2 regions of the Thalassotalea sp. Y01 genome follow, and region 1 is predicted to be linked to the other one. Evidence: predicted binding sites of a transcription regulator. Region 1 holds the regulator's gene; the other holds the start of a gene.
The links. Region 1 encodes LexA, which represses DNA repair genes until DNA is damaged. Its sites were predicted from a motif close to TACTGTATNNNNATACAGTA; they were not measured.
Positions count from the first base shown of each region.

Region 2: a site for LexA is predicted at 4,776-4,795, ahead of HII16_RS09640 (DNA recombination protein RmuC). Genes of this name have one in related genera too.

Region 1 is NZ_JABBXG010000004.1:92,212-107,904, forward strand. Features, by position in the region: gene HII16_RS06970 (alpha/beta hydrolase domain-containing protein) at 1-1,119, opposite strand, end outside; gene HII16_RS06975 (galactose oxidase) at 1,592-2,692, opposite strand; gene plsB (glycerol-3-phosphate 1-O-acyltransferase PlsB) at 2,787-5,213, opposite strand; gene HII16_RS06985 (hypothetical protein) at 5,670-7,196, shown strand; gene HII16_RS06990 (fasciclin domain-containing protein) at 7,366-7,929, shown strand; gene lexA (transcriptional repressor LexA) at 8,333-8,947, shown strand; gene coxB (cytochrome c oxidase subunit II) at 9,425-10,978, shown strand; gene ctaD (cytochrome c oxidase subunit I) at 10,991-12,580, shown strand; gene HII16_RS07010 (cytochrome c oxidase assembly protein) at 12,593-13,177, shown strand; gene HII16_RS07015 (cytochrome c oxidase subunit 3) at 13,230-14,111, shown strand; gene HII16_RS07020 (DUF2909 domain-containing protein) at 14,229-14,438, opposite strand; gene HII16_RS07025 (SURF1 family protein) at 14,489-15,316, shown strand; gene HII16_RS07030 (hypothetical protein) at 15,313-15,693, shown strand, end outside.
Region 2 is NZ_JABBXG010000005.1:294,526-310,218, forward strand. Features, by position in the region: gene pabB (aminodeoxychorismate synthase component I) at 1-775, opposite strand, end outside; gene HII16_RS09630 (fumarate hydratase) at 1,034-2,563, shown strand; gene HII16_RS09635 (S9 family peptidase) at 2,657-4,681, shown strand; gene HII16_RS09640 (DNA recombination protein RmuC) at 4,830-6,143, shown strand; gene HII16_RS09645 (sodium-dependent transporter) at 6,171-7,508, opposite strand; gene HII16_RS09650 (MBL fold metallo-hydrolase) at 7,784-8,425, shown strand; gene HII16_RS09655 (DUF6524 family protein) at 8,511-8,912, opposite strand; gene upp (uracil phosphoribosyltransferase) at 9,289-9,915, shown strand; gene HII16_RS09665 (hypothetical protein) at 10,554-10,919, shown strand; gene HII16_RS09670 (hypothetical protein) at 11,109-11,324, opposite strand; gene HII16_RS09675 (M2 family metallopeptidase) at 11,506-13,362, opposite strand; gene HII16_RS09680 (TetR/AcrR family transcriptional regulator) at 13,823-14,452, shown strand; gene nagZ (beta-N-acetylhexosaminidase) at 14,455-15,495, shown strand; gene HII16_RS09690 (SLC13 family permease) at 15,538-15,693, shown strand, end outside.

The DNA.
Region 1 (15,693 bases):
AATCGACGAGCGCACACGTTCACTGGTAAACGGGAATATATCGGTTGGGTAAAAGAAGGCGGTCATGCGATGGCCGTCGCGAGACGGTTGGGCAAATCGGTGATTAAAACTGCCTCGGCCGGCGCCAGCGGTATGGATAAACATACCATCAAAAGCTTTTTCTCCGCCCTCTGTTTCATTGAAACCTTGGTATAAGAAATGACGTAAAAAGCGGCCAGTTTGTGATACCCCAAAGGCGATGGTTTTATCAACTTGATATGGGCTGTCGGCTTGTTTTACGTAATCGGCGGTATCACGCAATATCGCTAAACCAACACCAGCAACGAGTGGGTCTTTGGTTGGGTATACTAATTCATAAATGCCTGGCTCAAAGTTGCCCGCAATCGACTTGCCGTCGGAACTAAATTGCCAACTGTCGCGTGGCACCACGCTTTTCAAACTGTCACGCCCCATACGACGCGTCAGCCACGCTTGAGATTCTTTACTAAATTCGACGGGATAAACTGTATCTATTTGTGGGCGATGAGCAAGGGACAATAACGATTTTGGCGTATCTACCGTCCAGTCGCTGCGAGCCCAACCGGCTTGGCCTAATGCTTTGGGTAATTGCGCACGTAAAACATGCTCACCGGCATTCAAATCGCCTTGCCAACCAACCCAGATCATCGACATTCCCATCTCTTGAATCAAACCATCACCAAGATGTGATGCTTGAGTTGGCATGGCGCTGCGGGGGGCAAAATTGAAATAGCGTAGCGAGGCTTTCGAGCCACGGTTAGACACTTCAATTAATGCGCCGTTGCGCAGTTTAGGATCTTGGTGCTGAATGACCACGTAGTTGGCTTTCGCACGCACCATACCGTCGCTGTCTTTGCTGGCATGCTGCAAATCAACAATCGCTGTATTGGCAGCATTTAATGGGTCGAGCGCAAATTCAAATTCACCACTGATGATCTCCAGCGATTGACCTTTGAAATTGATTTGTTTGGTCGTTTTTACGGAGTTGGCAACAATTTTTGCCTGAGCCGTTAATGGTAGCACCACCAAAAGTGTCGCTACAGCTAGCCTGGTCACATTCGCCGTCGCTTTAATAAGCCCGGCATACAATTGCCCTAACATAAACCCTTACCCTTTTTCTTGTTATCAATTCGATATTAACCTTGCGACAGCGAAATGCAAGGAATAAGCCGATATGTTGCGTATATCGCGGCTATTTTAGAAGGGTTTGCTGCAAATATTGATTAACATAAGAAAAAGCGATGCCACAAAGCCTTTAGAGAAAGGTCATGCATTGACATCGCCAAAAATTAATTTACCCGAGGGAGATAAATTATGTGTTAATAAGAGAATTACAAATCACTGTTTATGTGTTTTATAAAAAAGTACACGTAGTAGCTGCAAATAACCAATACGGTTGTTAATCCAATAGCTGAGATCCAGACGATAGGATCGTTTAGTAGAAAGCTTAAATTGTCCATGACTCTCTCCTGTGTTATCCCGTTTATTTAAACTAACTAAAGCATAGGAGATGGCCACAGGATTGATACTGATCCAGATCAACAAATATTTAAAAAATGTTAGATGATGTTGTTTACGGTAATGGAGTGTTATCTGACCATATCGTGACTTGATTTAAGACTTGCTGATTGGTTGTCATACCGCCAATGGTAAGCAATTGATCATTAAGCTTAATTAAGCCTCGATGGTCCATTGTTAGGTACTCTGTTGATATTACCTGCCAGCTATTATCGCTTGGCTCAAACAACCATAATTTAGCGTCAGGCTCAGATGGCTCGCCATTATAACCAACACCATTGTAGTTATATGGGTTACTTGAACCACCAACAAAGGCAATTTTACCAGCCACATCTATGGCCGCCATTCGATAGCGCCCTTGACCGGTAGGATGTGCAACCAATTGCCAATCAATCTTAGCTGGGTTTTTCTCATCTATACTGCCTTTAAGACATTGTGTTGCCATGGCATAGCTGCGTCTTTTTAACAGGTTAGCCTGAACTTTTACGCCATCACACACCAGCATAACGTTATCGACCAAGCCCGCCGCTTGACCAAAAACAGGCTCTCCTAAAAATGGTGCGCCTTGTTGCCAGCTATCGGTCTTGGTGTCGTAAATTTGCACTAAGTTGACATTGCCCGCGTTGTGCCAGCCACTGATCAGATAAATATAACGCTGCTGATACACCAACGCGACACTGTCATCGACTGGCACCGGCATAGGTGCGATCGATTCATAACGGTCGTGAATAACGTCATAGCGAAAGCTATCAGGTGAGGAGATTTCCGAATGGTCTTTAGCAACTGTATAGCCACCAAAGATATAAGCCTTATCGTTAATACCAACCGCAATTGCCGCCAAACGCCCTTTTAGCGGTAAGCTTGAAGGTACTGGTGTTTTCGCTTGCCAAGCGTCACTACCCACTTGCCATGCCCATACCTTGTTGTGCACATCTTGATATGTCTTACCGGCCGCCAAGCCCATAAAGCTAATAATAAACTCACCTTGCTTGGTTTGCACTTTAGCGACGGCATTATTGCTGACCGGCTCCGGCAGCGCAGGAACATCAACAGACGGCTGTGCTGCCTGAGCAACAAGTGGCAAAAATAAAGTAAATAATAAGGCTAAACGCATAACAATGGCTTTAATAAAGTGATTTGCCACAAACGTTAGCATGTTGACAAAAAGATACCAAAATTTAATGGCTAATTAAGCTGCAAACGGACACAAAAAAGGCCGGTATCTACCAGCCTTTTGTCATTTGCTTCCATTAGGTATGCAAAATACTTTGCAATACATCTGGCTCAATCAAATGCTCTAGGGTTTCATCTAGGCTGGCCAATTTATCGGTTTTGATAAAGCTACCAGTATCATCGGTTTCAATATAACCATAATCACGTAAGGCATTAACCACGGCGGTTTGCGCCTTGCGATCGATAAACTCAGGTGCATTGATGTTATGCAACTTGGACATGCGCTCTGCCAACGTTGTGGCATCGCTTTCTAACGCTGAGCGAGCAATTGGTGACGAGCTATTGACGATATTCAAAACAATAGTGTAACGCTGTACCGTTTCACTGATGCACGATGACATTAGGTTAAGCATATGGCTGCTTTTGTTCTCGGCATTAATGCTCCAGTAACCCGCTTTACTTTGCTTAATCAATTGCTGCTGTTCAAAGTACTTAAGTATCGTCTCTGTTTGTTCAACAATGTCATCATGGCTATGCCATAAGAACAACTCAGCCTTAATTAGCTGCATTAATTGTTCTACTTTAGTGTCAATTTCTTCGGTGGTTAATTTGTCGTAGGTGTTTAATAAACGACAGACCACTGACGGCAACATATAGGTGTGCAAGATATTGTTACGGTAATAACTCATCTCTAAACAAGCTTGATCAGTTAACGAGATTAATTGCCCCATTTTATCGTCAGTCACATCAACTTTATTAAGGCTGATAACCGAGTCGACTAACTCTTTACCGGATTCATGCGGAATATACACTTCCTTACTGAAAGGTGCGGCTTTTTGCACCTCAATAAAGAAATCTAGTTGCGCTTCTAACTCTTTACGCGTGAGCGCTTTGTTCTCAGACGTTAATAAAATAAGCGCCGTTAAGGTTACCGAATTCAATGCCGCGGCTTTGTTAATTTCGGTCATGACTTGATCTGCTAAGCCATTTACCGTTGGTGTTAACCATTTTGGTTTAGGCGGGTCGATAGGATCGATGCTTTCTTTCCATTCCGGCACATTGCTGTCTAAGTAATCATTGATACTGATCGGCTCACCAAAGTTGACGTAACCTTTACCATAGTTACGCAACTTGCGAATCGCTTTAATAATACCGAATATCGACTCTTTCTGTTTGCCGCTGCCTTTCAGTTCCTTGTGGTAACTGGCAACTTCCATAACGTGCTCATAACCAAGATAAACAGGCACCAAGGTTAATGGACGTTCGATGCCTTTAAGCATACTTTGCACCGTCATCGCGATCATACCGGTTTTTGGTTGCAGTAAACGACCGGTGCGGCTGCGACCACCTTCGGTGTAGTACTTAACGGGGTAACCAAGGGTAAACAGTAAGCCTAAATATTCACGAAAAATCGTTGAATATAAGCGGTTGCCACGAAAACTACGACGAATAAAGAATGCCCCCGCTTTACGGAAAATAGGCCCTGCTGGCCAAAAGTTAAGATTGATACCCGCGGCGATTCGCGGTGTAGCGACTGCCTGATGATAGATTACATAGGTCAGTAATAAGTAATCCATATGTGAGCGATGACACGGTACATAAATGATTTCATGGCCGGCTTGTGATAACTCACGCAAACGGTCGCCATTTTTCACTTCGATACCGTTGTATAAACGATTCCATAACCAGGTCAAAACACGGTCACCAAGTCGTATGGTTACCGGACGATAATCCGCGGCGATTTCTTTCATCATTCCGCGCGCCTGTTTTTTGATCTCTTCTTCGCTCTTACCTTTGGATTTTGCTTCCTCTTTAATCAAACGCTTGATCGCCGGATTGGCAAACAAGGCGGTAAACTTTTGGTGCAAATCCATTAAACGTGGGCCGGTCGTCGCCACCGATTGGCGATGAAAATGAATACGCGCCATGCGTATCAATTTTCGTGCGGCGATGTCGTCACTGCCTTGCGTATCGACCACTTGACGTAATGATACGGGCTCGCTAAAACGCACTAAGGCATCACGCCCCAAAAACAAAACGATAAAGAACTTACGTAAAAAGTTAGGAGAGGTCTCATCGGCAATCATGTCGCTGACATTGACTTTGGCTTTGCCCGGTTTACGTCCCCACAACAAGTTCGCTGGAATAAGCTTAGCGTTGCGCTCATGATCTTTTTGATGCGCCTTAAGTAACGCCGACCCTGAACTCATAGCGCGCGTTTTTCCAGGTTTCATCCAAGGAAAAATAGAGCTTGGTTTTTCCAAACAAATGCAACGATCCATTTGTTGGCCATCTACGACAACGCTTTCTAATGGATCAGGCATGTTTAGTGACTTACAGGCCATTTGCAATGCCAATAAGTCACTCGCCGATTGATGACGGACAATATAAAACACGTCTTTGTTGTCGCCCAACTCGAACGTTTCAGCGTTATCAGGAATTACCTTACACTTAACCAACAAGCGTACAGGTAAAGACAATAAAAAATAGAACAAGGCTCTCATTTTGTATTTAAAATCCTTGGCGGATTAATCACTTAAAAATTTGCGGCAATTCTACCATTATTATCGATGCTGTTGCTACATTCGCCACTATTTGAGCACAAATATCGCTAAAAAGACTGCAATATAGCGAATTAAAACGTGCGTGAAGCAACACAATTGCGACTCACTAGAGAAAAGCCAATCACTACATCGGCCAAAATCAGCAAATGCTTGCGAGTTATTAAACGCCAGTATTGGGCAATCCCAACAGCAGCAAAAACGCCCCCTTCCTTATTAGCACAAATAGCGAAAGTTCCGCCGCCAAATGTAAAGCAACGTAAAGTTTTAAGCTGCTTCGTAAAGTACTGTAAATACACGTTACCCAAGTGAACAATTTGTTAATACCGTTATCTATTTTGGGTGTTGCCATATCGACAATATGGCTTGTTCGTTTTTTAATTTAATAGGGTAGGAACCATGAATTTACATAATAAGACACTCTCTTTAAACACCATAAAACCTGTGCTTTGCGCCAGTGTATTCGCCAGTTTATTGACCGCGTGCAGTTCAGACGATGAACAGAGCGATTCTGACAATGCCTTTGTGCAGTTTTACAACGCCTCAAACAACGCACCTAGCATTTACTTTACCGTCGATGAAAACCTCGACGAAGATGACGATGACGACGATTTCGAAATCACCTTTTCACCGTTAGCATTTGCTGATGCAAACAACCGTTACGAGCTCGAAGCTGACGACTATTATGTGGAGCTTGCTTGGCAAGATGATGCTGATAGCAGCAGTCGCGAAGATCTACAAATCATCTATCAACAAAACCATAAATTCAGTAAAGACAGCATTCAATTTTTTGCCCTAACAGGTGACGTACAAGCGCCGCAAGTGATGTCCTTTGATATTCCAGTCATTGATGATGATAACGACAATGACGAAGAGCTGTTTAATATCCGCCTGCTCAACTTACATGAAGCAATGCAAGATATTGATGTCTACATGTCGAAAACCGATGAAACCTTTAATGAGGCGATTGCGCTTGAACAACTTAATTACGGGGTCATCAGTGATAATCAAAAACACGATCAAGACGATTATACCTTTTATATTACCCAAGCTGGCAGTGACCAAGTGTTATTTCAATCGACCCAAGCGCCTATGCAATACACCTCGCAATATATCGTCGTGGTACGACAAAACCAAGGTGCAGGCTCTTCGCCGTTTGCCATCGACATGATTTCAAAATACGACTTTATGACATTACAAAGTGAAGGGGATGATTCAAAACTGCGACTGTTCAACAGCATTACAGAGCACGATTTATTACCTGATTATGACCATTCTATAGATGCCACCTTACGTTCAATTAAGGAAACCATTGCTATCGACAACATCAGTTTTGGTCAATACAGTGACACCTATATTGTCAGCCAAGGCGACTACAGCATTGATTTGCTCAGCTCGTCGCAACAACACCCCTTGCTATCCAATCATTTGTTGACCCTAGCTGAAAACGAAGAGAAAACCATCTTCTTTTACCTCAGCGAAGAAAACGTTGATCATGATGGCGACGGCGATGTGGATGAAGATGGCGATGGACTGGTCGATGAAGTTGAAATAAAAATCAATTCATTAGCGGTTAAAACCAGCCAAAGTAACAGTATTTATAGTCACAAAATTGAAATCATAAACCTTGTTGAAGATGACAATTTCAATAGCGTCAGTGTCTACTTTGTGCAAAATGATGAGTTGATCGAAACTTCAACTAATTATCGCCATATCAGTTACGCAAACGCCAGTAATATCGAGCTGTTAAACAATACCTACACAGTATATGCCGTTGCCAAGCGCGACAGCAGCGAGATACTGCTCGCCTCACAAGCAATTAACTTAGACGAGTCCAGCCAAGCCATGTTCTTGTTACTGCAACAAAATGAGCAATCGGCTAGCGGCTACGACATGACATTTGCAAACCAAAAAGAAAGCAACTAACCACACACATTGCTGCCACTCTAGAGAGTTGGATCACGGTAGTTTGTCGTGACTTTTTTGCAGATAACCAGTCATAGCTCGGTGGTAGCAATGTATTAAGTGATCTTCTGGCAACGAATTACCGTAAGAACTCCATCACTATCAACGTCAAAATAAACAGAGGAACACTATGATGAATACGGTAATGAGTTCATTAACAAAAACCATTGCAACACTATCTGTTGCGACTTTTTTAAGTGCATCGGCTTACGCAGCAAAACCCAAGTGGGCGGAAAAATCCGATGTAAGTATCGTCGATTTTGCTGTTGCCGCGTCTGGCGAACCATTTGATTTTGACAGCAATGGCGAAGATTTTGACGTATTAGTCGCCGCGCTGATCGCAACCGGCACCGTCGCCGCGTTCGATGGCAGCGATTTGACCGTATTTGCGCCTAATGACAACGCCTTCTACATGCTCACCAACACCACCAATGATGCCGATGCGTTTAATGCCGCTGTGAGTTTACTGGGCGCTGATGGCGTTGCTGATGTATTGAAATACCATGTTACCGAAGGCGTGCGCAATTCACGCTCTGTGACCCGTGCGAAAATGGTTGAGATGCTTGATGGCAACAGCATTTATTACGACGATGGCCTGATTATTGCCGAAAAATCAGAAGCGAAGATCATCAGCGAAGATAATCGCTTATCAGATGGCATGGTGCATATCATCGATACAGTATTAGAACCTTAATCACAACCGTACCTGAACAACATAATGCTCGTTTAAACGCCCTTAATGAGGGCGTTTTTTATGTGCAAAAAAATATCTAGGTTAGTTTTGTCGATTCAATACGGATTCATGCTTTAAGTATTAGCTGGCGCTTGAAACACAGGGTCAACACTCAAGAAACGACCAAGGTTATAGTCATACACCCGTCCGTTCATATGAATCAATTCAGCGTCATCCACTAAAACCATCATATCTAGAATCAAAAAAAAGCGAATTTATTTCATAATTTATTTGCGTTGGAACGAATTTAGTTTTGAACTGGAACCTACACATATCTTGTAAAACAATAATTTATTGGTTGCGATTCTTATCAAGCTGTATATACTGACAGTTACTGTACAGATAAACAGGCTGTAAAAATATCATGCGAGCATTGACTGCCAGACAACAACAAATCTTTGATTTGATAAAAGAAAAAATAAACGAAACCGGCATGCCACCGACACGAGCGGAAATTGCCAACTTTTTTGGTTTTAAATCAGCAAATGCTGCGGAAGAGCATTTAAAAGCGCTGGCCAAAAAGGGCTTTATTGAAATGCTACCGGGCACCTCCCGTGGTATCAAATTAGCCGAAGAGCATGTTGAAGAAGAAGGCTTGCCATTAATTGGTCGAGTTGCGGCAGGTGAACCTATTCTTGCCCAAGAGCACGTTGAAGACAGATACAAGATCGATGGTAGTTTGTTTCACCCTGCTGCCGATTACTTATTGCGCGTTAATGGCGATAGCATGAAAGACATCGGTATTCTCGATGGAGATTTGCTGGCTGTGCACCAATCGACAGACATTCATAACGGTCAGGTTGTGGTGGCACGAGTAGAGGATGACGTCACCGTCAAACGCTATAAACGAGAAGGTAACGTTGTCTATTTACACGCTGAAAACGAAGCATTCTCGCCGATTGTTGTCGATTTAACCAATACACCTTTTAATATTGAAGGAATCGCCGTCGGTGTGGTTCGCAATGCTGACTGGATGTAGCCCAGCAAAACTGTACAAACTTTAAGCAGCCAAATATCCTCTAGAAAGCGCCCAAGTTAGGGCGTTTTTTGTATCATAAAAAAACCTCCATCGCCTTGTCTTGTCTATAACCCATTAAAACACAAGAGTATTTACTCTAGTCCCATTTGTAATCTGGATTGTAAAAAAGATTTACAAATTTCTAACAAAGCGCTTTACCTTGTATAAAAATTAGGTAATTCTAGAGCATGAAATAAACAAAAACAGGCCGATTGTTTGCCACCTGGTGACACCAGCCGATTACAACAATAAGAGAATACGCTAAATCTACCACGTCAAAACTAAACGTAGATTTGCAGTACGTAAATGGCCGAGTTAATCATTTAACCGGTATAAAACAATAACAATAATTTACGGAAATTTGCGACATCGAATGAAGATGTATCTTGTCCCTTTTTCTGTATTTTCTTTGGCTTAGCAAGCAGAAGGAGATGTCGAGTGAAAAGACGTAACCTGGGTTGGCTGTTGTTGGCAAGTACGTTTGCCAGTTCAGCTTGGGCAGAATCGCAATTGAATTTGACTAAAGGTGTGACGGATGTCAGCCAAAATGTCTATGATTTGCATATGTTGGTTCTATGGATTTGTACCGTCATTGGTATCGTAGTATTCGGTGCTATGTTCTGGTCCATGATCTTCCACCGTAAATCGAAAGGCGTAAAGCCAGCCGATTTTCATGAAAGCACTAAAGTAGAAATACTTTGGACCGCTATTCCTATTCTTATTCTGATTGGTATGGCATGGCCAGCAACCACGGCCTTGATTGATATGGAGGATAACTCCAATTCCGACATAACCATTCAGGTCACCGGTTCCCAATGGAAGTGGCATTACAAATATTTTGATCAAGGCATCGAATATTACAGTGTGCTGTCTACCCCACGCGAACAATTTGATAATCGCGAAGGTGACGGTGAAGCAAAAGGTGAAAACTACTTACTTGAAGTAGATAAGCCTTTAGTAATTCCGGTTAACCGTAAAGTACGCTTTCTAATTACCTCAGATGACGTAATTCACTCTTGGTGGGTTCCAGCGTTTGCCGTCAAGCAAGACGCAAACCCGGGCTTTATCAATGAAGCTTGGACCAATGTCAATGAGCCAGGTATTTACCGTGGCCGTTGTGCCGAGCTATGTGGTAAAGACCACGGCTACATGCCAATCGTTGTCGATGTGCGCAGTGAAGAAGACTATGAGCTTTGGATCAACGAACAGAAGATTGCCATGACCAAAGCCAAGCAAGCAGAAGCTGCCTCGCTTAATGCTGAAATGTCTATGGACGATTTGATGACATTGGGTGAAACAACCTATACCGCGCACTGTGCCGCTTGTCACCAACCAAATGGTCAAGGCCTACCGCCTGCATTCCCTGCACTCGCAGGTTCAGGTATCGCTGTGGATGCTGAAAAAATGGCTGAACACATCAGTGTGGTATTCAATGGTCGTGCTGGAACCGGTATGCAAGGTTACGGCAAGCAACTTAGCTTGAAAGAGATAGCTGCTGTTGTTACCTATGAGCGTAATGCTTGGGGCAATAATATGGGTCAAACCGTACAAGCCAAAGACGTTCAAGAAATTGGTCAAGGTGTAAGTGGCGCCAGTACTGAACCGGTTGCACCAGATGGCGCAAGCGACAGTGCAGCAACCACACCTGAAGCAGAACCTGTACCAGCGGCTGAAGTGAACATGGACGATTTGGACATGGCTCAACTTATGGAGCTCGGCGAGCAAGTATATGTTGCTAAATGTGCCGCTTGTCATCAAGTAAATGGTGAAGGTATGCCGCCAGCATTCCCTGGTCTAAAAGGCAGCGCTATGGCCACCGGTGATATCGCCGCTCATATTGACATGGTTGCTAACGGCAAACCAGGTACCGCTATGCTAGGTTTTGCCGCTCAGCTAACGCCACAAGAGATGGCCGCAGTGGTTACCTACGAGCGCAACGCCTGGGGTAACGATACCGGCGATGCTGTGCAAGCCAAAGATGTAGTCAAATAAGGGGGAATGATTATGAGTACAGCTACAGAAACATTAGATCATCATGATGATCACCATGATCATAAAATGACCGGCCTGAAGCGCTGGTTATACACCACTAACCATAAGGATATTGGTACCCTTTATCTTTGGTTCAGTTTCATCATGCTACTTACCGGTGGTGCGATGGCTATGGTCATTCGCGCCGAGCTATTCCAGCCAGGTTTGCAAATTGTTGAACCAGACTTCTTCAACCAAATGACCACAGTACACGGTCTTATCATGGTATTTGGTGCCATCATGCCTGCCTTTACGGGTTTGGCAAACTGGATGATACCGATGATGGTCGGTGCACCAGATATGGCGCTACCACGATTGAATAACTGGTCATTCTGGATTTTGCCATTTGCGTTCAGCATCTTATTGGCATCATTGTTTATGGAAGGCGGTGGTCCTAACTTCGGTTGGACATTCTATGCGCCATTATCGACAACCTACTCAAATGGTAGTACTGCATTCTTCGTGTTTGCCGTCCATATTATGGGTATTTCATCGATTATGGGTGCGATTAATATCATCGTTACCATCATGAACATGCGTGCACCGGGTATGACCTACATGAAGATGCCATTATTTGTATGGACATTCTTCATCACCGCTTACCTGTTGATTGCGGTTATGCCGGTTCTCGCCGGTGCGGTTACCATGGTGTTAACCGATACCTATTTTGGTACCTCATTCTTTAATGCCGCCGGTGGTGGTGACCCGGTCATGTTCCAGCATATATTCTGGTTCTTCGGTCACCCTGAAGTGTACATTATGATCTTACCGGCATTCGGTATTGTATCAACCACCATCCCAGCCTTTACCCGTAAAAAACTGTTTGGTTACAGCTCTATGGTTTACGCGACCGCATCTATAGCGTTCTTATCGTTTATCGTTTGGGCGCACCACATGTTTACCACGGGCATGCCGTTAGCGGGTGAGTTGTTCTTTATGTACTGCACCATGCTAATAGCCGTACCAACAGGGGTTAAGGTGTTTAACTGGGTTGCAACCATGTGGCAAGGAGCAATGACCTTTGAGACACCAATGTTGTTCTCAATTGCCTTTGTTATTTTGTTTACCATTGGTGGGTTCAGTGGTCTGATGCTGGCGATGACGCCGGTTGATTTCCAATATCATGATACCTACTTTGTTGTTGCTCACTTCCATTATGTACTGGTTACCGGTTCGCTGTTCTCATTATTCGCAGCCGCCTATTACTGGTTACCAAAATGGACTGGCCACATGTATGACGAGAAAATCGGTAAGATACACTTTTGGTGTTCACTGATTTCTGTCAACGTTCTGTTCTTCCCTATGCACTTTATCGGTCTAGCTGGTATGCCGCGTCGAGTACCGGATTATGCCCTACAGTTTGCCGACTTTAATAAGTGGATCAGTATTGGTGGTTTCGCCTTTGGTTTATCACAGCTGATTTTCTTATACGTGGTTATCAAGTGTATTCGCGGTGGCGAAAAAGCCGAAGCGAAATGTTGGGAAGGTGCCGAAGGATTAGAATGGACTGTGCCGTCGCCAGCGCCATATCACACCTTTGAAACACCACCAGAAATAAAATAGGCAGCACACCATATGAGTACAGAGCAACAACAAAACGAGCCGCAAACTCAAACAGCAGAAGCAAACACCAATCACCAAAAAAAGGTGAAAAAAAGTGTCGGCAAGTTGGTGTTTACCGTGTTTGCCATGTTCGCCTTTGGATTTGCTCTAGTGCCTCTTTATGACGTGTTTTGTGATATCACCGGGTTAAATGGCAAAACGGCCAATACCGCTGCCGAGGTTAATGACAGCGGCATCGATACCTCACGTACCATTAAGGTTCAATTTCTTAGTCGCACCGCACAAGGTGCGCCATGGAAGTTTGAACCTGAGATGAACTTTATTGAGGTTCACCCGGGAGAAATGAAGTTTGTAAAATTTTACGCCAAGAATCAATCAGGCCGCTATGCTGTTGCCCAAGCTGTACCTTCGGTATCGCCTGGACAAGCGGCAAATTACTTTCAAAAGATTGAGTGTTTTTGCTTTAACCAGCAGCCGCTGGAAGCAGACAATGATGTTTGGATGCCATTGCAGTTTTATGTCGATGTCGATTTACCCGAACACATTGAAGAGCTGACATTGTCATATACCTTGTATGACATCACTGACAACAGCTAAGCACAAAGAAAGATTGGCCTTGAGTTAAGAATCAGGTGTAGAGGAAAACACTATGAGTACAACAAAAGAATACGAAACCTATTATGTGCCAGCGCAAAGTCACTGGCCAATAGTCGGCGCGATTGCGCTGTTTATGATTGCCGTTGGCGCTGGTAGCTATGTGGCAAATCTTGATACTGGAGAAGGCTTTGGTGGCTGGGTGTTACTGGCTGGTATTGCGCTGATCATCTATATGGTGATTGGTTGGTTTTCCAATGTTATTGACGAGTCAATGGCTGGCAAATACTCCGGGCAAATGGACAATTCATTCCGCCAAGGTATGAGCTGGTTTATTTTCTCTGAGGTGATGTTTTTCGCCGCCTTCTTCGGTGCCCTGCTATACGCTCGCGTATTTTCCGTGCCGTGGTTAGGAGGTGAAGGTAATAATCTCGAGACGATGCAAGTATTGTGGCCTCAGTTTCAGGCGGCATGGCCATTAACGGTTACCCCAGATAACACCGAAACTACCGCTATGGGTTGGTATGGTTTACCTCTTATCAACACCTTGTTGCTTTTAACCTCTTCGTTTACAGCGCATTTTGCTCACGTAGCATTAGAGCAAAACAAACGTAAAGCATTAAAAGTTTGGTTGGCAGTTACCATTCTACTTGGCTTGGTGTTCCTTGGCTTGCAGGTTGAAGAATACATCATTGCCTATACGCAAATGGGTTTGACCTTAGCAAGTGGTATCTACGGTAACACTTTCTTTATGCTGACCGGCTTTCACGGCTTACACGTAACCTTAGGTGCGATCATGCTTATCGTTATGTTCTTCCGCGTATTGAAAGGACATTTTAGCCCAGATAATCATTTCGCGTTCCAGGCAGCAAGTTGGTACTGGCACTTTGTTGATGTGGTTTGGGTACTGCTGTTTCTCTTTGTCTATATTTTGTAGCAAAAGATAGGAAATTTCGGTGTTGTCGGCTTTTAAGCACGCTTTAAAAGACGATAACACCAACTTCCGATTAATCCTTTAACGCTTTAATTAGTGTTAAGCAAAGGCGTTAAAGGATTAAAAAGGTTTCGGATTTGGGGTAATTAACCCAGTTAAGATGCCGATCGCCATAAGCAGTACAATCAAGCCTGAGATAATCACTCGGCGACCAATGTACTTAGACATGGGTGGTTTGTTTTTTTCGTTTTTATTCATCATATAACCGGCTCGAAACAAGTTATAGATCATTAAAAACGCCAACACCACCAAGACAACTTTAAAAATTATTTCAAACAAGGAACGCTCCGTTTTTACCAATTGTGTAGTACAGGTAATCGATGACCCGCGTTAATAAAAACACACATATTATTCAATACTTAGCCAGCTTTAAGTTGGCCTGGATAGTTATTACCTTGGCGGTATTTTGTGCATTAATCAAGCTAAGTTTTTGGCAATATGAACGTGGTGTTGAAAAACAGCTTCGCGTTGACCGCATTGCCGAATTGGGTAATCAACAAGCCATCCCTCTAGCCACCCTACTTAAGCAAGTAGGCGACAGTGACAACGGCTTTGTCGACGTTAATGATATTGCCGTTAGTGTAATTGGTGAGTTTGTCCAACCTATGGTGTTTTTATTAGATAACCAGGTCGACAGTGGCAAAACCGGTTACAAAGTGTTTGCGGTGTTCAACGACCAATCAAGTGGTCGTCAATTGCTAGTCAATTTAGGTTGGGTGGTCGGTTCGTTAGACCGCAGTTACATTCCCGAGATAAGCATACCAAAAGGCCAATTAGAGCTTAGCGGAAGAGTACGTTTAGATAGCCAAGGTATTGTATTACAACAACAAGTTTTCGATGAACTTAACTGGCCAATTCGAGTGCAACAAATAGACAGTGAAAAATTTTCACAACTAATTAACACTCCCCTCTTGCCCTTTAGTCTTATCTTGGATAAAAAAGAATCTATCGGTTATAAAAAAAGCTGGCAACCGATAGTGATGCCACCAGAGAAACACTTTGGTTATGCAACACAATGGGGACTACTAGCCCTTGCCTGGCTCAGCCTAATGCTAGTCGCCAGTTATACGTCTTTTAAGCGCCAAAATAATAATAATTTTCAAGACGCCAACAGCCAACACAATACAGATAATAAAGGCATGTTATGACAAGTGAAGTAAACAAAAACCGCCGTAGCCTTATCCTGCTGCTACTCGTATTCGTTGTTCCGGTAATTCTCGCCAAACTGGCTCTGGACAATCAATGGTTTAATTATGGGGTAACCAATCAAGGGCAATTGCTTAACAATAAGCTCACCTTGGCAGATATTGGTCTGAGTAAAGATGACAACAAACAATGGTTGGTGATCTATTCGATGCCAGACAATTGCGATCAGCAATGCCAATTCACCTTATCGGGCATTGAAAGTACCTATATGGCATTGGGCAAAGAAACACCACGAGTGACGCCTGTAGCCATTAGCATATCGCCATTTAATGCCGAACAATTAAAGTTAGTAAATGAAAACCATTGGCGCATCGTCAGC
Region 2 (15,693 bases), on a different contig from region 1:
ATCGCATAAATGCTGAAAACGGCGCATTGTTGTGCTTACGTAATGTCAGGTAGGCGTCAAATTCATCGCCCTCATACAAGGCGCTAAATCGCTGTGCTAGGTTGATTTGATAACAATCACCTGACAGTAAATATTGTTGCACTTGAGCAAATTTTTGCTTGTATTGCTGTTGGCTCATATTCGCTCGCCAATCACAAGCCAAGCTAAACGGCGTGATTGATTTCGTCTTCGCGCTGCTTACTTTGTGTTTAATGTCTTGCGCCAAGGCGTCTATATCATCGTGCCAGCTTACTAGTGTATAGGTTTGCTGTTTGCGATCAAAGATGATTGCTTTGCTGTATATGCCTACCGCCATATCGGGCAAACTGATATCCATCAGTGCTGTTGCCGGTAATGATTCATAACGACGGCCTAAATCATAGGCAAAATAGCCTAATGCACCGCCACAAAACGGGATGCTGTCATGTTCTTTAATGTTGTTGGCAAACACGCTAGCGCTGGCTTGGTCGACTAAGGTAAGAGGATCGTCTTGACTGATGGTCAGCTGGTCATTGTAACGGTCATAGACTTTGGTCACATTAATCGAAGTGGTTAGGGTGATAAGCGGATCAAACACCAGAATGTCAAAGCGACAATCTGGATGCGCGCTGTCACCAGAATCTAGCCAAAAGCTCCAGGGTTCACTTGCAAAGGCGCGTGCAAGCTCAATAATGCTGATGTCGTTATCAAAACATAAAGTTCGTGTTTGATAGCTATTGCTTGTTTGGTGGTTCACGGTCGTGGCTAATCAACAAGGTTTGATATTTTCTGGCGGCTATTGTAGCAGAGTTATAATGAATTTCATCAATGTGTTATTGAGATAAACGCCTTGCAGGAGTATTATACGTGCACTTTTATATACAAAACCGACCTGCGATACCAAGGATGTCATTTAGTTGGTATGTTCACTCACTGATATGCGGGTTGCACCACGGTTCGTGACGAACGGTCACTGATAGCAAGATATAAACGAGAACACTTAAACGAGAAGACTATGACGGTTATTAAGCAACAAGACTTTATCGACAGCATCGAAGATGCGTTGCAATACATTTCTTACTACCATCCATTGGATTACATCCAAGCGCTAGAAAAGGCTTATCATAAAGAGCAAAGTCAAGCAGCGAAAGATGCAATCGCGCAGATTTTGATCAACTCACGCATGTCAGCAACAGGTAAACGACCTATCTGTCAGGATACGGGTATTGTGACTTGTTTCGTTAAAATCGGCATGGACGTTAAATGGGATAAAACGGATTTAACGGTACAGCAAATGGTTGATGAAGGTACGCGTCGAGCTTATAACAACCCTGACAACCCATTAAGAGCCTCTATTGTTGCTGATCCTGCCGGCAAGCGCACCAATACCAAAGATAACACGCCGTCTGTTGTGCATATCGATATGGTCGCCGGTGACAAAATTGAAATCATGATCGCGGCCAAAGGCGGCGGGTCTGAAAACAAAACCAAAATGGCGATGCTTAACCCAAGTGACTCGATTGCTGATTGGGTTGAAAAAACGTTGCCAACCATGGGCGCTGGCTGGTGTCCACCGGGCATGTTAGGTATAGGCATCGGTGGTACCGCTGAAAAAGCTGGTGTACTTGCTAAAGAAAGCCTAATGGATCCGGTTGATATTCAAGAATTAATTGACCGAGGCCCAGAAAATGCAGAAGAAGAATTGCGTTTAGAAATCTTTGACCGTGTCAATAAGCTAGGTATTGGTGCACAAGGCCTTGGTGGTTTAACCACCGTGGTTGATGTGAAAATCAAATCGGTACCAACTCATGCCGCGTCTAAGCCTGTGGTAATGATCCCTAACTGTGCGGCAACGCGTCACGTGCATTTTTATTTAGATGGTTCGGGCCCTGCTAATTTACAGCCACCAAAATTGGAAGAATGGCCTGAAGTGACATGGGAAGTTGGTGAAAACGTTCGTCGTGTAAATGTTAACGACTTAACCAAAGCCGATATCGCCGACTGGAAAACCGGTGAAACGGTATTGTTGTCGGGTAAAATCTTGACCGGTCGTGATGCGGCACATAAACGTATTCAACAACTGCTTGAATCAGGTGAAGGCTTGCCAGAAGGCGTCGACTTTACCAACAAGTTTATCTACTACGTTGGTCCAGTTGATGCGGTAGGTGATGAAGTGGTTGGCCCTGCAGGTCCAACAACAGCAACTCGCATGGATAAGTTCACTGAAATGATGCTTGCCGATACTGGCCTATTGGGCACCATTGGTAAAGCTGAACGTGGTCCTAGTACCGTAGAAACCATCAAAAACCATAAGTCGGTGTACTTGATGGCCGTTGGTGGTGCAGCATACTTGGTATCAAAAGCGATTAAGAACTCTCGCGTGGTAGCCTTTGAAGAGCTGGGTATGGAAGCCATCTACGAATTTGACGTAGAAGACATGCCAGTGACCGTGGCGGTTGATAGCGAAGGCGAGTCAGCGCACGTCACTGGGCCGGCAATCTGGAAAGCGAAGATTGCCGAACTGGACGAAAAACTGAGCGTCTAGTCATCCAGAAATAACATAAAAACGCACCGCTAAGAGTGCGTTTTGTTTATTTAACAATAGACATAATTCGACACAACAAACGACAAGAGTACTATGAAAACATTAATAAATAGCAGTCTAGCGCTTGCCTTGATGGCACTGATGCCACAAGCAATGGCGGATACTGAGGTTTTGACCGTTGATAAACTTAACAGTCTTAATCAAGTCCACAGTGTGTCCATCTCTCCCGATGGCAGCACCTTGGTTTACGGTATCCAAAAAGGCCAAGAACGTGGCAATAACCACCTTTATCTGCACGATGTGAAATCAGGCGAAGTACGCCAACTGACCTCTCACAAGGCATCTGAAAGCTCTGTTAATTGGAGCAAAGATGGCAAAGGCGTGTATTTTCTATCGTCTCGCAATGGCTCATCACAATTGTGGTATTTGCCACTAACCGGTGGTGAAGCGCGTCAAATAACCAACTTTCCGCTGAACGTCGAAGGCTACAAGTTAAACCAAGACGAAAGCAAAGCAGCGTTTGCGTTTACCGTTATGCCAGGTTGTGAAAGTTTTGCTTGTACGCAAGAAGCAATTGCCAAAGAACAAAGTAAAAAACACAATACCCGAGCTTATGACAAGCTGATGGTGCGTCATTGGGATGTGTGGCTTGATAACTTTAACTCGCACATTTTTGTCGCCGATATCAGCAAAAACAAAGTCACCACAGAAGCCAAAGATGTTATGGCTGATTGGGATACGGACTTTGCCGGTATGTCACAAATATCGTTCAGCGCTGATGGTGCTAAATTGGCGTTTTCAGCCAAAGCACCCGGGGTTGACCACGCATGGCACACTAACTGGGATATCTTTGAGGTTGATTTAGCAAGCTACAAAATCAGTAACCTGACTGAAGCCAATAAAGCCTGGGATGCTATGCCAGTGTATTCATCTGACGGTAAGTACTTGGCATGGAAAGCAATGCAAACACCAGTATATGAGTCAGACAAGTACACGCTAAACGTCAAAGACCTACGCAGCGGTGATGTTAAACAAGTTGCTTCATTGTGGGATCGTTCAATCTCAAGCTTCCAGTTTGACCAAGACAATCGCTCGGTTATCGCCATTGCCCAAGATTTAGGCCAACAATCAATATTTTCAATCGACATTAACTTTGGTGAAGTTACGACCGTATTTAACGACGGTTATGCCGGTAATGTATCGATTGCCGGCGATCAGTTGTATTTCACTCGCCACAACATTGCTAACCCAACCGATGTCTACAGCATTGCCAAAGATGGCTATGGCTTAAAACAGTTAACCAATGTCAATAAAGACAAGTTAGCGAACATCAGCATGGGCGAATTTGAACAATTTAAATTCAAAGGCTGGAACAACGAAGACGTACATGGTTACTGGGTAAAACCGGCAAACTTCAAAGAGGGTGAAAAATACCCAATAGCGTTCCTAGTTCACGGTGGCCCTCAAGGCAGCTTTGGTAACATGTTCCACTATCGTTGGAATGCACAACTTTGGGCAGCGCAAGGTTACGGCGTGGTCATGGTCGACTTTCACGGCTCAACTGGCTACGGTCAGGCATTTACCGATTCAATTTCAGGTGACTGGGGTGGTAAACCACTAGAAGACCTGCAAAAAGGTATGGATTACATCGTTGACAAACAAAGCTGGTTAAACCGCGATAAAGCCTGTGCGTTAGGCGCATCATACGGTGGTTACATGATGAACTGGATCATGGGTAATTGGTCAGACGGTTTTAACTGTGTTATCAACCACGCTGGCTTGTTCGACATGAAGAGCTTTTATAATGTGACCGAAGAATTGTGGTTCCCAGAACATGACTTTTCAGGTCCATATTGGCAGTTTAAAGAAAACTACGACAAGTTTGACCCGTCACGTTTTGTTGATAACTGGAAGATGCCAATGTTAGTGATCCAAGGTGAATTGGATTATCGTGTACCGTACGGTCAATCTTTAGGGGCGTTTACGACCCTACAACGCAAAGGTATTGAGTCACGTTTGGTGATGTTCCCAGATGAAGATCATCATATTCGCAAACCAGATAACCTAAAAGAGTGGTACCGCGAAGTATTTGCGTGGATGGAAAAGAATCTGAAATAAGGTCATTTCATCAGCAAAACATAAAATCCCGTCATAGCTCAGTTATGGCGGGATTTTTTATTGGCTTTTCATAAACTTGGATTCGTGCTTTAATAACTGTAAATATAAACAGTATCTGTAAGCAGATACTTGATAAGAAGAAAACCTCATGACGACAGACATGTTTTTGATGCTCATCAGCGCAGCCAGTGTGCTGCTACTAATCATGCTAACGCTTGTGCTGATGCAATTGAAGCAACTAAAAAGCCAAGCAGGGCAAAGCGATAAAGACAACGCGATATTAGCGGAAAAGTTAGAGCAAATTAATAAAGCGACAGGTCAACAAAGTCAGTTACAAAGCGCCTTTGTCACGGCGACGCAACAGGCATTAACCCAGCTGCGTTTGACCTTAACCGAGCAATTAGCTGGTCACAAAGAGCAGTTTAATAAAAATCAAATAGATGCCATCAATCAATTGGTTGAGCACTTGCAAAAGAGTACCGCACAAAACCGCGATGAGCTCAGTAAATCGATGCAGGCCAATGCTGAGGTGCTGGCTAAGCGCATGAACGAGTTAACACAAAGTACAGACAAACGCTTGCAAGATATCTCAGCGGGCGTTGAAAAGCGTTTATCAGAAGGCTTTGATAAAACCACCAAAACCTTTAATGACATTGTTAAGCGACTGGCGCTAATTGATGATGCTCAACGTAAAATCACTGAGCTATCGACCAATGTGGTGAGTTTACAGGAAGTACTTGCCGATAAGCGCTCTCGTGGTGCGTTTGGTGAGGTGCAATTGAATGCGTTGATACGTAATGTACTACCAGAAAAACACTTTGCTATTCAGCATACCTTGTCGAACAGTAAAATAGCCGATTGTATATTATTTTTGCCACAACCGACCGGTAACATCGTCATTGATTCGAAGTTTCCTTTGGAAAGCTATCGTAAGATGACAGAAGTGGGGATCAGCGACGTCGAACGCAAGGGCTACCAAAACCAATTTAAACAGGATATTAAAAAACACATTAATGACATCAGCGACAAGTACATCATAAACAATGAAACCGCCGATGGCGCCATTATGTTTTTACCCGCAGAAGCGATTTTTGCTGAAATCCATGCTCATTTCCCTGAATTAGTTGAGTTGGCCTATCGCTCTCGCGTATGGCTTACCTCACCAACGACGTTAATGGCGGTATTAACCACGGTTCGCAGTGTGTTAAAAGATGAAGCAACCCGCCAGCAAGTCCACATCATTCAAGAGCATTTGCACAAACTTGGTGGAGACTTTAGTCGTTTTCGTGACCGATTTGATAATCTCGCTCGCCATATTGACCAAGCAGCGACCGACGTCAAACAGATACACACATCGGCGAATAAAATCAGTAGTCGCTTTACTAAAATTGAACAGGTCGATTTGGCTGATAATGACAGCGACAACAAAAGCGCCAGCATGTTAGAAAATCTGGCGCCGTAAGTTAGCAATTAATTTTACTAACGCAATCTATATATTTGAAATGACGTTGATAAAAACCATCGTCAATAAGATAGGGCAGACGTAACGTAAGTAGTTTGCCCATATTTTTAACCATGGCTTTTCTGCCAGTACGGCTTTATCTGCGAGCTTGTTACCGCGCTTATAAATCCATCCGACGACGATAAAGTAGAACAGACCCATGATTGGTAACTGGAATGAATTTACCCAGTTGATCACCGCGCCAAATAAGCTATCAAAGTTAAACACTAAGGTCATACTTGCTGCCAATACAATAAGCGAGACAATACATGTTGACTTAAAGCGTGAATAATTTTTGTCTTCAACCAAATAGGCGACAGGTACTTCCGTTGAGGAAATGGTTGATGTTAGCGCTGCCATCGACATCAGTGTAAAGAATACCAAGGACACATAAATACCTATGTCGCCCATAGAATCAAATAGGGCAGGTAAAGTTGAGAATATCAGTTGTGGACCACCAATTAATTGACCATCAATGAACACTTGCTGGCCCATATGTTGGGCAACAAACAAGGTTGGGATGATCAATAAACCCGCTAAAAAAGCGATTAAAGTATCTAGCGCACCAATAGAAATCACTAATTTTCCAATATCGGCGTCTTTTTTCATATAAGAGCCATATACCATCATGCCACCGACACCAATCGACAAGGAGAAGAACGCTTGCCCCATGGCCGAGATGATTAATTTAGGATCGCCAATTTGTGAAAACTCAGGGGTCAGGTACATGGCGACACCTTCGCTCGCACCCGGTTGCTGTAGAATATATATGATCAGACCTATCAATAACACAAACAGTACCGGCATCAAACGTGATGACCAACGTTCAATACCGCTGTGAACACCACGATTAATGATTAGCGCACTGAGCACAATAAAAATAGGCGTAAACGCCAAGTTACGAGCAACACTAGAATCGGCTAGCCACGCAGCGGCACTATCAAAACCCAGCAATGACATTAACGGAGACAGAGCGTGCGACAACATCCAACCGGCAACAATGGAATAAAAGCTTAGCATTAAGATGGCGCCAAGTAAGCCAAATAAGCCGGCGTAACGGCCTAATCGTTTAGACACGTCCTGACAGGCATCTTCTAACGCACCAACCGGGTTTTTTTGCGCTTGGTTACCCAAATATATTTCCGCAAATAGAGCCGGAAACGCCAGGAGTACGGTTACGATTAGGTAAACCAAGACAAAGGCGCCACCGCCATTGTTTGCTGCTTGCGTCGGAAAACCCCATACATTACCTAGACCGATAGCTGAGCCGGCTGCCGCAAGGACAAAGCCTATTCTTGAATGAAATGAATCTCTAGTTACTGACATAATGAAAATTATTTTTGTTATTGTAATAAAGCAGTTGTCAATAACACACAATTTAACGCCAATAGGCAAGCAAAACTTAATGCTTTGCAAATAAACCGGCTTCAATTGTTGAAAATATGCGCAGATAGTAAAATTTGCTGTTGCGAAGTAAAAAGTGCTGGTCAGCGCGAAAGCGGCTTATTATCATGTTTGCCGTTAATTGGCTGTAATGCACTCATTGTATATCGACAGCTAAAAGTAAACCTGAAATATAACTGCTAGAAATATAGATTATGCTGCAATATAAAATCGTTCCTGTTACGCCATTCATGCAAAATGCCACCATTATTTGGTGCGACCAAACCATGCAAGGAGCCATTATTGACCCTGGTGGTGAAACGGAATGCCTGCTCGCAGAAGTGAGCGCATTGGGAATAACACTGAGCAAACTATTATTAACCCATTCCCATGTTGATCACGCTGGCGGCACGCAAGATATTGCCGACACATTAAACCTTCCGATTGAGGGGCCTCATCGCGACGATCAATTTTGGATTGATATTTTTGAGCAGCAGATTCAGCAATTTGGTTTTCCTGGCGCTCGTGTGTTTAGCACTAATCGCTGGCTGGAAGAAGGCGATACAGTAACGGTCGGCGAGGAAACCCTTGAAGTTTATTTTTGCCCTGGGCATACCCCCGGCCATGTGATTTTCTTTCACCGGGACAGCAAACTTGCGCAAGTAGGCGATGTTTTATTTAAAGGCTCAATTGGTCGCACCGACTTTCCAAAAGGCGATCACGCCACGTTGATCAACGCCATTAAAACCAAACTATGGCCACTTGGTGATGATGTTCGCTTTATACCTGGACATGGTCCTATGGGCACGTTTGGCGAAGAGCGTCGCAGTAACCCCTTTGTTGGTGATTCTGTAGGTTAAAATCAAGTGTCAACAGTGACACAACACCTAGACGATCAGGCAAGTATTGTGAATATGGTTAACGGTCATGTATTCAGTTAGTAAGTTATACGTCGTCAGTATCCATTTGCCCTGACATACGGCGACGAATGTGCGACCACGACATACCTATGGCTAGAATCGCTGCCAATATGATTAATATTACCCAGGTAAAGCCACCGGCTTCTTGTAAGCTGATCCAGCCCCAGGAGATAAATAGCCATACCAAGGCGCCAAAAAATACCGCAGCTAAAATTAGACCAATCGTACCAAGAGAGCGCAGGGTCGCTCGAATATAAATGATCCAACCAATCAATAACGCCACACCGGCCAGTAAAACCAACGGTGCAAAGCCCGCGTTTGCCGCCCAATGGACAAACGAAAAGCCACTCGGGTTATAGGTCAATAAAACCAATATTAAGGCAAATATGAAGCGTATACCGACACCTTGGGGGGTGATTTCTTTCATTGAATGTCTCTCATCTTTCTGTTGGCTATGGTGTTAAGCGTTAGCGGGCTTAAATAGCCTTGCAAACATACAAAGCGACTAAAATAGATAAAGTTGCTAAAAGCTACTAAGAGTTTAGTTCAGATTTTTAAAGTTGTTATTGGTAACTGACCATCTAGCTTGGGTGAGCTATTAATCTAGCTCGTCGGTTAAATATGTTTTGCTATTCTTTTCTTGTGCTGAAAGTGTATATTATCAATGTGTTGCCGTATCATCTTGGGTTTAGATTTAGCAAGCTCATTCAGTAACTGTAAGCGCTTTCTTAATGCAGGCGTTGATCCTCACTGCTTTTCTACCATACTGAAAGATATTCGCGTGTAAAAAAGGGACAAAGCAAATGACCGTTGTTGAAGTTGATCACCCATTGATCCGCCATAAACTTGGCTTGATGCGATGTGATGGCATCAGTACTAGGGACTTTCGTGAGCTAGCATCGGAAGTTGGTTGCTTACTTACATACGAGGCATGCAAAAATTTTGCCTTAGAAAAAACCAAGATTGAGAGTTGGAATGGGCCGATAGAGGTCGACCAAATTCGAGGCAAAAAAGTCACCGTGGTGCCGATTCTTCGAGCGGGTCTAGGCATGATGGATGGCGTATTAAAACTTATTCCTAATGCTCGAATTTCCGTGGTAGGCATGTATCGTAACGAAGAAACGTTAGAGCCTGTGTTTTATTTCGAGAAGCTTGCCGGCGAGATTGATGAACGCGTTGCTTTGGTTATTGACCCTATGTTAGCGACGGGTGGCTCTATGGTGGCAACGATTGATCTGCTTAAGCAACGTGGGTGCCGCAAAATCATTGCCTTAGTCTTAGTTGCCGCGCCAGAAGGCATAGATGCTTTGCTGCAACATCACCCCGATGTAGAGCTTTATACTGCTGCAATTGATGACAAACTCAATGAGGATGGCTATATCTTGCCAGGGCTCGGTGATGCGGGCGATAAGATCTTTGGTACCAAATAGTATTTTCGACATACGACATCTAGTCATACCTAAACATCTCTCAGCACCAAGCGTGCAATAAAATCCAGACAAAAAAAGAGCAGGGAATACCTGCTCTAAGTTAACTTAATTGCAACTAGCACGTTGCAGTGAACTTTGATGAAAGATGAAGTGGTCTATCCTTTAACCTCCTAGTCCAACAACCGAGGAAACAAACGCACTTTCCAGGGAATAACACGCCACGAAGGCACACACAACAGATACGGTAATTAAGATACGTTTGGTCATGTTTCTTCCTCTCCTTTTGAACACTTTTAATTGTAGGCATAGATTGCTAAAAACTGGACATGGATATTGCGAGGAATCTAAAAGCTTTTTATTGTCAGCTAAGTGTTTGTTTCTTCGATTTATAATAAAATTCTTATAGAGAAAAATCAGGTTTTCATCAGGTTTTATCTGACCTGCAGTGTAATTAATTGTGAACGGATAGATAAATGATCTGTTTTATGAAAGTTTTCATTCGCCATTCCATTGGCCGTTAAAACAATGTTAGGATCGCCGTGTAGCCAATAAACGCTCGAGAAAATAAATAACGAGCGAATCTATAAATAGCGCTAGCTAATAATGCAACAATTGAATTATGTTTGGGGAAAACCATAATGGATAAAATGCGAGTCGAAATTGACCTATCAGGTCACGATGTAAACTGTAAGAACACGGTAAGTGATGTGATTTGCCAACAACTTTTGTCTTTAAAAGACGATTTTGTTGAGCGTTTAGCGCGTGTGTCTAACCAATTTTGTCCTAAGGCTGTCGTTGACATGGACAGTTTCAACGTTGACTCAGCCGATATCCAACAAAACCAAGGCACAGTGCAAGTAGGCTTTGGCTATCAGTCTTTTCATGACTTTGAAGATGTGCAAACACAACAGCATATTAAAGAGAACTGGCGTTTTGAGCTAGCTCAACAAAAAGCCGTGTTTGAATTGGATCTTCCTGAATTGCATCCTGTCCACGAAATTTAAAGGACGGCCATCGAATTAGGTGGTATATCGCTTGAAAACTTAACTGTTCAGTTTCATTAAAGTCTTGTTTGCAAATAACGTCTTTGTAAATAAACCTGAATGGCAAGACAAGCGATACATAATCAAAATAAAAAGCGCAGCATCAGCTGCGCTTTTTTATGGATATAAACATCTACCTAACGCGCGATATTAATGACGACCACGCATGTCACCGGATAATTTATTCGTGTCTTCTAACTGACTGCCATCGAGTTCAGGACTATCTGGTTGCGGCACAGTATAGCTGCTACCGCTAAAACCACCAGCAATTATATGGCATTGATGTTCGCTCAAAAGAGTCATTGTCTTGGCTGCAGGTTTAGATGTCGCTGTGTGTGTTATTTTTGCTTCGCTAGTGTTGGTCATTCAGACCTCCTTGTCATGGTGTTTTATCGCCAAAGGTTCGTCATCCTGACAAACCCAAATGATGAGGTGTTACCTACTAAGTGTGAAATAGACTGACGTGAAGTCAATATATTAGGACAACAAAAAAGGCGCCAAAGGGCACCTTTTGATTAGATAAAAATAATCAAACGATTAGATTAGCTTAGAAACCACATTGACGCCCTTGGTTTTGTTGGTCTAACCATGCTTTTAGTGGAGCAAAGTAGTCTAAAATGGCGCTGGCATCCATTTGCTCACTACCGGTTAAGATTTTATGCGCTTGTTGCCAAGGCTGGCTAGAGCCCATTTCCAATACTTGATTCAATTTAGCACCGGCTTCCTTGTTGTTGTAAATAGAACAACGGTTGATAGGGCCTTCATAACCGGCCACTTCACATAACGCTTTATGGAATTCAAATTGAAGAATATGGGCCAAGAAATAACGTGAATATGGCACGTTCCCTGGTACATGGTACTTGGCACCTGGATCAAAATCGTCAGCAGCACGTGCAATTGGTGCACCAACACCTTGATACTGTTGACGTAATTGCCACCATGCGGTGTTGTAGTTTTCAGCTGTAACTTCACCGTTAAATACTTTCCAGCGCCACTGATCAACCAATAAACCAAATGGAATAAAGGCCACTTTCTCAAGCGCCATTTTCATTAATAAGCCGATGTCTTTTGAGGCATCCGGTACGGTATCAATTAATCCAATTTCTTTTAAATAGGCTGGGGTTACAGATAAAGCGATGGTATCACCAATAGCTTCATGAAATCCGTCATTGGCACTGTTTTGAAATAGCACGGATTGAACTTTGTAGGCGCGTTGATAGACGTTATGACCTAACTCATGATGGATAGTAGAAAACTCTTCACCTGTTTTTTGGATACACATCTTGATTCGGATGTCGTCTTGCGAATCTAGATTCCAAGCTGACGCGTGACATACCACGTCTCTATCTTGTGGTTTGGTAAACAGTGAACGTTGCCAGAATGTGTCTGGTAGTGGCGCAAAACCTAGCGACGTGAAAAAGTTCTCCGCGCCTTTGACCATATCCAATTCGCTGTAATTGTGCTTAAGCAATTGTTGAGTGACATCATAACCTGGATCGGCGTTTTCAGGTGCGACCAAATCGTAAACATTGCCCCAGCTTTGTGCCCACATATTACCCAATAAATGTGCTGGAATTGGTCCACCTTGAGGAACTTTGTCTTCACCATAATGTTCACCTAATTTGGCGCGTACGTGACAATGCAAGGCATCGTAAAGTGGTTTGACTTGGCCCCAAAGGCGATCAAGTTCTTGGCCGAACTCGTCAGCTGGCATATCATAATTTGAACGCCACATCGCGCCTAAATCGCTATAACCTAAGCCTTGAGCACCTTCATTAGCGAGTTTGACTTCACGTTCAAACAATGGTTTCATCTCTGGGCTTACGGTGCGCCAACCGCGCCATGCTTCAAGCAGTGCGTCATAGTCTCGGGACTCTGCTAACACTTTTGAAAGTTGACCTAAATTGAATGTTTCGCCTGCCTCGTTGGTGTACGTACCTTTACCATACATGCCGCCTAAATCTGAGGCGATTTTCGCCAACTCGGCACTTTTCTTAGAGTCTTGAGGTGCCGGTAAAACCAACGCTTGTTTTAAAATATCAAGTTTTCGACGTTGCTCAGCGCTTACTTGTTGACCATCATATTTAGCCGCTTGTAAGGCAAAACGCACGCCTGCTTCAGAGTACTCTTTACCTGCGCTCGCCGCTAATGCAGCGGTATCTTCAGTAATAAAATTTTGGTAAACCCATTCAATTTTCGACGATTCATTAATTAAACGCGTCATTTCTTGTTCGGTTTCGACAAGGAATTCTGCCACAGGTTGCAAGGTGTCTGCTTGGGTTGATTGGTCGGCTTTTGCAGCGATAGGTGCTTTGCTTACAACTTTATCGGTGTCGTCAGAACATGCAGTAGTTGCAAGTGCTGAAGCGATGACTATCGCCAGAGAACTTTTGATTAATTTCATAGGTATCCTGATGTTTTCGTTATGCTTGGTCATCTCGGTGAGTTATTGTTGATAACCCATTGGTGGTCATAGTAGAAGCGGGACGCCAAGCTATTTTTATTAGACGCAATGAGTATAGGATAATGGTGATGGAGGTTAAAGCGTTAGGCACAAAAAAAGACCCATTGGCAATATTGACAGATCGAGCCATTGGGTCCAGGGAGAACGTGTTCGGTTATTTAAAACCAGATTTAACACTGATTTACTAAGTATGGTTGCTGTGTATATTTTTGCTTAATATTTGTACGATTTTTTTCAATTGAATTTTGCTTGCCTGATAGAAAAAAGCATATCGTGTTTTAAGCTCGGATAGGCGCACATAAAACTTGACAGAAATAGTGCTTCCTGTCATTTTAAACAGGTGTTTGAATTAGGCCGCTAGTGGTCGTTTCACAAATTAAATAACAGAATAAGCGCACCCATGGATACGAAAACAAAAATATTAAATGCAGCTGAAATCCTGTTCGCTGATAAAGGCTTTACATCAACTTCGCTACGAGAGATCACCAGTGAAGCAGAGGTAAATCTGGCCGCGGTCAATTATCATTTTGGTTCTAAAAAAGAATTGATTAAAGCGTTAATGAAACGCTATCTCGATGAGCTGAATCCACCTTTAGTGGCGTCATTGAATGCGGTAAACCAACAAACCCCTAAGCCGTCATTGAATGACGTGTTTGAGGCATTTGTTGAACCGTTGTTATCATTGAATGAGTTTCGTGAGAACGGCACCAGTATCTTCTTACAGTTATTGGGACGAAGCTATATCGATAGTCAGGGCTTTTTACGTTGGTTTATTACCACCAATTACCCGCACATCATCGATAATTTTGTTATTGCGGTTGAAAAAGCCTATCCAGAGTTGACCCGTGAAGAAATATTCTGGCGTCTGCATTTCACAATGGGCACCGTGGTTTTCACCATGTCATCGTCTGCTGCATTGATCGATATCGCCGATAATGATTTTGGCAATAAAGTTGATGTGGCAGGTGTAATAAAACGCATTATTCCTTACGTCGCGTCAGGTGTTGGCGCTCCGATTACCCGAGATTAAACATGGCATTATTGATGGTTGATGTTGACGGCGTTGAGCTAAACGCTGAAGACAAAGACATTTTGGCGCACCCTAAAGTTGGTGGCCTTATTTTGTTTTCCCGAAATTTCACTGACATCGAGCAGTTATGTCAGTTAACCCGTGCCATAAAGCAGGTTAACCCCAAGTTATTGATTGCCGTGGACCAAGAGGGCGGCAGGGTACAACGCTTTCGACAGGACTTTTCAGCTATCCCTGCGATGGGAAAAATTTTTCCAAGCTTTGCACAAATTTGTGATCAAGCTGAAGCGCTGCAAAAATCTCAACAGTTTGCTCAAGCGATGGGATATTTGATGGCCCGCGAGGTACAAGCGAGCGGTATCGATATCTCTTTTGCGCCGGTGTTAGATCTTGATGATGTATCTGAAGTGATCGGTGACCGCGGTTTTCATCGCGATCCCGCCATAGTTAACGCACTTGGCGATGCATTTATTGTTGGCATGCATCTAGCCGGTATGAAAGCCACAGGGAAACACTTTCCAGGCCACGGCAGCGTTAAAGAAGACTCACATATTGCCATGCCGATTGACAAGCGCAGTAAACAACAAATATTTGCCAAGGATATTCAAACCTTTGAGCAGCTCAATGACAAAGGCATGCTTGATGCGATGATGCCTGCGCATGTGATTTACCCAAACGTTGATCAACACCCTGTTGGTTTTTCGCGTCTCTGGTTACAGGATATTTTACGCCAACAAATGGGCTTTGATGGCGTGCTGTTTAGTGATGATCTATCAATGCAAGGCGCTACAGGTGTCGGTGGTTTTGTCGAACGCTGTGAAGCGGCAGCGACGGCGGGTTGTGATATGCTGTTGGTGTGTAATAATCGCCAAGGTGCAATTGCAGCCATTGAGCAAGCGAGTATCAATGCTTCCGACCTTATGTCAGTGCAACGAATTCAGCTGATGTTAAATACAACACCTCGTCCGTGGTCATCACTTGGTGATGATGCTGTATGGCAATCATGTCGACAACAGTTACAGGCATTTAATGCAATGGTTTAACCGTTGGCACCGATAAATATAAAAATAATTAAAAACAAACCAATGAAATCCAGACTAGTGTTACTTATTGCGCCTTTATTGGCGCTGCTCTGTTACTTTAGCTTACTCAGCACCGGCTTAACCCATGAAGCGTCTGTCACCGCGGCGATCACGTTATTGACCGTGGTATTTTGGGTTACTGAAGCACTGCCTATTCCT